Regions from separate parts of the Bacillus sp. EB106-04-04-XG123 genome, predicted to be linked through region 2. Evidence: a T-box and tRNA genes for the amino acid it is inferred to sense, from the RefSeq annotation. Region 2 holds a T-box; the other holds one or more tRNA genes.
What was found. A T-box is a leader RNA that pairs with one kind of tRNA and senses whether it is charged. The one in region 2 lies ahead of thrS (threonine--tRNA ligase), so its partner is inferred to be a tRNA-Thr.

Region 1 (3,495 bases), on a different contig from region 2:
CAATATACTTTAATACGATGACCGAACGATATTTGTCGGGTAATCTTAGAATTTTTTGCTGAATGGTACTCGATAATTCAAGAGACACCACCTCATCCTCTGGCAAAATGCCATCAGCAGCAATTTGAGAATACATATTTAATCCTTCTGTTCCTGCCACCTCTGCATCTAAATAGTAATCCGGCTTTTTTTTGCGAATACGGTCGATGGTCAGGTTGGTTGCAATGCGGTACAGCCACGTGGAAAACTTACGATTCACATCAAAGCTTTCGATATTCACATAAGCACGAATAAACGCCTCCTGCGCAATATCCTCCGCTTCATGTGCATTCCCAAGCATACGGTAGCACAGCTGATAAATTTTGTCTTTATACAGGTCTACGATGTCTGCAAATGCGTTCTGGTCGCCTTTTTTCACTTGCTTAATTCTCTTTTTAATCATTGTGTCCATAGTATATTCAACCTCTGCCTTCACCGGTCTTTATGTATACGAACCTCTTTCCAAAAGGTTTCATTCTCCTCTAAAAAATAGTGTAACAAATTTTTGACAGTGTGTTACGCTTATCAACCGGTAAAAACCTTAACATATCCTTAAATTTTCCCAAAACAAAAAAGAACGGGAACAAGTCCCGCTCTACAATAGCTTTTCACCCATTAACGATCCAATTAATGCCACAGCCGCTTCTGCTGTTTTGTTTTTCTCATCTAAAACCGGATTTACTTCAACAAATTCAGCAGACGTTAAAATACCCGCCTCCTCTAAAAGCTCCATTGCAAGATGACTCTCCCGGTAACTAATGCCGCCTGCTACCGGAGTGCCTACACCAGGGCATTCCGCTGGGTCTAGCCCGTCTAAATCAAGCGAGAGATGGACACCATCTGTTCTTTCCTTTAGATAAGCAATAGCTTCCTCCATCACCCTTGTCATCCCTAAACGATCAATTTCATGCATCGTATAGACTTTAATGCCTTTCTCTCGAATCAATGCCCGCTCTCCTTCATCTAAAGATCGAGCACCAATTATAACGACATTTTCAGGTTTCAATTTAGGTGAATAACCGCCAATGTTCGTTAAATCTGCATGCCCAAAACCGAGACTGACAGCAAGCGGCATGCCATGAATATTTCCAGAAGGAGAGGTTTCCTCCGTATTCAAATCCCCGTGTGCATCATACCAAATGACTCCTAAGTTTTCATAATGCTTGGCTACCCCAGCAAGTGTGCCAATCGCAATACTGTGATCACCACCTAAAATGAGCGGAAACGAACCTGATTGCACAATACTGTCAACCTTCTCAGCAAGCAGCTGATTCGCACCAGCATTCTCCGTTAAATTTTTCAGCTTTTCACTTGTATATAAACCTTTCTCATCATCTCTTTGTTCAACTGGAATATCTCCGAGATCCTCCACATCAAATGAGAGCGTTTCCAATTTTTCTTTTACGCCTGCACAACGAATCGCACTCGGCCCCATATCGACGCCCCTTCTCGTTTGCCCCAAGTCCATCGGAACTCCAACAATCGTGACCTTCTTTTGCTCTCCCATATGTACATCCCCTTTCCGTTCATGCTTATATTTTACTTTCTTGATGCCTTCTGACTCAACTCGACAACATTTTGAATAGTTATACATTCTCTCTGCCAACATAAAAAAAGACACCTTTTTGAAAAAGGTGTCTTAACTGGGCTAGCTGGATTCGAACCAACGCATGACGGAGTCAAAGTCCGTTGCCTTACCGCTTGGCTATAGCCCAAAAATGGTGGAGGGGGACGGATTCGAACCGCCGAACCCGGAGGGAGCGGATTTACAGTCCGCCGCGTTTAGCCACTTCGCTACCCCTCCACATATGGAATTGATAAAGAAAAAACAGTGCCGGCAAGAGGACTTGAACCCCCAACCTACTGATTACAAGTCAGTTGCTCTACCAGTTGAGCTACACCGGCATATGGTGGAGGATGACGGGCTCGAACCGCCGACCCTCTGCTTGTAAGGCAGATGCTCTCCCAGCTGAGCTAATCCTCCACATCATGGTGACCCGTACGGGATTCGAACCCGTGTTACCGCCGTGAAAGGGCGGTGTCTTAACCGCTTGACCAACGGGCCAGTTTGTCAAGTTTGTTGTTTCCGTGAAGCTGACAAAAGTTATTATATACAGGTTGTCCCCCTTTTGTAAAGGGGATTTTTATTTTTTTTATTTTCTAACTATTTACTCCCTATTTATTCAACATTTCGACTGAAATATAATTTCAATATTCAAATATAATATTGAAATTTCATATCATACTCAATATACTGAAAATGAAGAAATAAGGAGGTATGTCACATGCAGCCATCTCAACTGCGTTCTTTGACAACAGAATCAAGAAACCCCAACACAATGGGAATTTCTCAAGCAGATCCGCTTGAAATACTCCAGATGATTAATAAAGAAGATATGAAGGTCGCTCAAGCAGTCAACCTTGTACTTCCCCATGTCAAAACAGCAAGTGACTTTGCCTATGAATCCATCTCAAATGGAGGCAGACTCGTTTATTTAGGCGCCGGAACAAGCGGCAGAATTGGCGTAATGGATGCTGTCGAATGTCCCCCAACCTATAGCGTCTCACCTGATGTCATTGTAGGCATCATGGCAGGCGGAGACTCAGCTTTTTCTCAAGCTGCCGAAGATGTGGAAGATAGTGAAGAAGCCGGCAAACAGGATTTAGTACACATCCACCTGACATCAAAAGATACAGTCGTCGGAATTGCCGCAAGCGGTAGGACCCCTTATATCATCGGCGCTTTAAACTATGCAAAGTCAATTGGAGCTAAAACAGTAGCACTCAGCTGCAATGAACAAGCAGAAATTAGCGAGCTTGCAGATTGCGCCATTGAGGTCATTGTAGGACCAGAGGCCATTACTGGGTCAACAAGAATGAAAGCCGCATCCGCTCATAAAATGATTTTAAATATGCTTTCCACCTCAGTCATGGTCAGACAAGGCAAAGTATATGAAAACCTGATGGTTGATGTAAAAGTCAGCAATCATAAATTAAAAGAACGCGCCATCACCATCATTCAACATGTGACAAATGCTTCCTACGAACAAGCCGTAAAGACTCTCGAAGCAGCAGACTTAGAAGTCAAAACTGCCATCGTCATGCTCCAAACAAACACAGACAAGAAAACAGCCAAAGATTTACTGAGCAAAACGAATGGCCACATCGACAAAGCGATCTCACGTTATCAATCCTAAAGGAGGCAGAGCTCATGTCAGCAGGTGGACTTACCCTACTACACACAATCAAATCAAAGCTCCCCCAATCTGAAAAAATCATTGCAGACTATATCCTTGCCCATCCTGACAAAGTCATTAAAAGTACAGTACACGAAATCAGTCAGGCAGCCGGCGCAAGCAGCTCTGCAGTCATCCGTCTTTGTAAATCTCTCGGGCTGGATGGCTATCAAGATTTAAAAATGCGGATCGCTGGAGACTTGATGCATGACGATAAACA
Region 2 (3,495 bases):
ATTTCCCAAATGGCATCATCCCCTAAGGCTTTTTCTGGACGAGTGGATAGCTCGACGGAATACTCAAACCCAAATGTCCGATACACATGATCAACTAATTGGAAAATCCGTTTGATTTCAGCTTCGATTTGATCTTCTCTTAAAAAAATGTGAGCATCATCTTGGCAAAATGTCCTGACCCTGAACAATCCATTTAACGCTCCGCTAAATTCATGACGATGCACCTGGCCAAACTCAGCCATTCTGATCGGGAGGTCTCTGTATGAATATAAGCTGTTTTTGAACATGAGCATATGCCCTGGACAGTTCATCGGTTTTAAAGCAAAGCTTGTATGGTCTACTTCTGAGAAATACATATTTTCATGATAATGATCCCAGTGCCCTGACTTTTCCCAAAGCTCTTGGTTCATCATAAACGGTGTACTCACTTCTTCGTATTGCGCTTTTCCTCGCACTTCTCTTGAAAAGGCCATTAATTCATTTCTGACAATCTGACCTTTTGGTAAATAAAACGGCATGCCTGGTGCTTCTTCTGAAAACATAAAGAGGGATAACTGCTTCCCTAATTTCCGGTGATCACGTTTATTTGCTTCTTCCATGAAATGAAGATAATCAGCTAGATGATTTGGATGCTGAAACGCTACACCATACACTCGCTGCAAGACATCCTGATTGCTATCTCCCCGCCAATAAGCCCCTGCAACACGTGTTAGTTTAAATGACTTTAAGTACCCTGTAGAAGGTACATGCGGCCCGCGGCATAAATCTACAAATTCTCCTTGCTGATAAACTGTGATGGCTTCTTGAGAGGGTAACCCTTTTAAAATATCCAGCTTATATGGATCATGTGCAAACAGCGCTTCTGCTTCTTTGTAAGAGACCTCTTTTCTTTGGATGGGATGATTCTCATTTATGATGTTTTTCATCTCTTTTTCAATTTCTTCCAAATCCTCTACGCTTAATGTTTGATCGAGCTTCATATCATAGTAAAATCCATTTTCAATGACAGGTCCGATCCCCAGTGTGACATTGTCATATAACCTTTTCACAGCCTGGGCTAATACGTGTGCTGATGTATGGCGCAGCACTTCAACCCCTTCTTTTGAATCAAGTGTGACAATAGACAGCCCAGCATCGCTGTTTAGCTTTTCACTTAAATCAACCATTTGATCATTGACCTTTCCCGCCACTGCTTTTTTTCTTAAGCTCGGACTAATATGGGAGGCAACATCTGCAACAGTCGTACCTGCGGGAAACTCCTTTATCTTTCCATCTGGAAATTGAATCTTCACCATGTTTTCTCTCATAACTGACACACCTTTCCTATTTTTTGAAATAAAAAAAACACACCCATCCCTCATAGAGGGACGAATGTGTAATCCGTGGTTCCACCCAAATTCCCATAACGCGTATTCGCTTTATGGCTCTGGTGCCGTAACGCGGCATTGACGGTATTGGATACTGCAATTTTCCCCAATACAGCTCAAAGGTGGTAAGACAGCTTTTCTGCGTTAGGAAGATTTCAGCGTGACTTCCCTCTCTGGTAACCGATAAAAGCTGCTCATGTCCTTTTCAAAGCAATGATCCTATATGAGTGTACAAAAAAACACACCCATCCCTCATAGAGGGACGAATGTGTGATCCGTGGTTCCACCCAAATTCCCATAATGCGTATTCGCTTTATGGCTCTGGTGCCGTAACGTGGCGTAGACGATATTGGATACTGTAATTTCCCCAATACAGCTCAAAGGTGGTAAGACAACTTTTCTGTGTTAGGAAGATTTCAGCGTGACTTCCCTCTCTGATAACCAGTAAAAATGGCTCATGTCCTTTTCTTCGCTTTTAATTTCTCCATATCTTACATGATGATGATGGATGATGTAAAGGATTATTTTGTGAAGAGCTTTTGAAATTCATTCTTTAAATGTAATATTGTGTGTATTCACTTGGGCTATATTCAATTTGAAACGCAGGTGATAAGGCCCGTTTCACTTCTTCAGTGATTCTCTCTCCTTCTTGATTGAATTTCTTTTCCATGTCTACACCATTTGGCTGCAAATCATCGGTTTCTTCGTCAAACCAGCGGCCATACTGTATATTCCAATTCCATAACTTTGAGAAAAGGGTATCACTCATTGGTACATCATCTCTTTCTAAATGACATTGACAATGCCCGCAATGAAAAGGTTCACCACCGTAATCTCCTTCAATTTTCACAAAAGGATGATCCTTAAACTCTCGACAGCACACCCATTTTTTGAAGTTCTGACCGAACTCTGTCAGTTTAATCGAGTAATAACGCATGGAAGTTCGTTTTCCTTTCATGTCAAACATCCCTTGATCAATTAATGTCTTCAATCGATATTCAATAAAATCATCACCGATATACTGATCTAAATGACCAATGACTTCTCCTATTAAGCGTGGAGTGACGATATACTCCTCTTCTGGCGCGGACTGATGAAGCCGCTTAGCCATTTTCACTAAATAAGCATCAAATTCATCTTCTGGTACGCTGATCATTTGTCCTTTTTGCCATATCCGAAGCGTATCATTTTCTTTAGCAAATGAAAGCCATTCGTTTTGTAATCTTTCTCTCTCTTCTTTTGTCACTATGTGACTATGCTCTTTACTCTCATACAAAATTTTAAATTTTTCAGATGTGATTTCTCCGGAATCTCGAAGGATCATTCTTCTTGTATTCGTATTGAACAGCTGATCAAATGCTGTCGTTGTATTGATTACTGACAATTCAACCCTTTTTTCTTTTAATAAATAGACGGCATATCTCAAGCCAATTTGCTCATGTGCATTACTGCCTGTCCAGATGAGTATACGACTGCCAGCTTTTATTTCTTTTATTTGCTGAAGCATTCTATGCTGATCGTTGACCATGTCATCAAAATAGCCAAATTCATTTGACATCACGTTACGCAGCCACTCTATACGGTTCGCTTGTCCTTCATGTTCGTGTAAATGTAGAAGTGGCCCAATTGAATAAATATCATCAAAAGAGATGACATCATCTATTTGATCTTGCTTCATTTCACGTATTGCTTGTTTTAAACTACCGGCAGCTGCCGCCCCAAATATGATATGTATCATCATCCGTCTCCCTTTATCTTACAGTTTATTTCATCTTCACCTATTCATGGTTCTTGCGTCAATTCTATTGAGTCAATTTCATTCAAAAGTATGACGAGGAGATGATTAGATCTTTACAGAAGTAATCATGGCAGAACAGTGGTAGCTAGACTTTTACGAAAAACGAAAAGCCCCACGAAATGGGGCTATTTGCGTACAACTCTCTGAGACTTTCTTTCCAATTGATTTATTGATAGAAATCTCCTCATAAAAGGAATGTAGATCATGCTCTAATTCACAAATCCCCCTTCACAATCGTTCTCTTAGCTTTTTTAACAATCCTGCTTGTCGCTTTTGTCTCAGAATCCTTTGACCACTGTTCGCACATGTTTCGTACCCAATCAGACTGTG

Region 1: it encodes a tRNA-Thr, which carries the amino acid that the T-box ahead of thrS (threonine--tRNA ligase) is inferred to sense. The anticodon was not compared.

Annotation. Positions count from the first base shown of each region.
Region 1 covers NZ_JBYTDZ010000004.1:9,696-13,190, reverse strand. The annotation lists gene sigW (RNA polymerase sigma factor SigW) at 1-451, opposite strand, end outside; gene rocF (arginase) at 635-1,546, opposite strand; tRNA gene AC3WTB_RS13085 (tRNA-Gln) at 1,683-1,754, opposite strand; tRNA gene AC3WTB_RS13080 (tRNA-Tyr) at 1,759-1,843, opposite strand; tRNA gene AC3WTB_RS13075 (tRNA-Thr) at 1,872-1,944, opposite strand; tRNA gene AC3WTB_RS13070 (tRNA-Val) at 1,948-2,023, opposite strand; tRNA gene AC3WTB_RS13065 (tRNA-Glu) at 2,030-2,104, opposite strand; gene murQ (N-acetylmuramic acid 6-phosphate etherase) at 2,325-3,236, shown strand; gene AC3WTB_RS13055 (MurR/RpiR family transcriptional regulator) at 3,251-3,495, shown strand, end outside.
Region 2 covers NZ_JBYTDZ010000006.1:62,502-65,996, forward strand. The annotation lists gene thrS (threonine--tRNA ligase) at 1-1,307, opposite strand, end outside; T-box leader at 1,361-1,585, opposite strand; T-box leader at 1,623-1,846, opposite strand; gene AC3WTB_RS17330 (DUF1835 domain-containing protein) at 1,921-3,105, opposite strand; gene AC3WTB_RS17335 (DNA alkylation repair protein) at 3,380-3,495, opposite strand, start outside.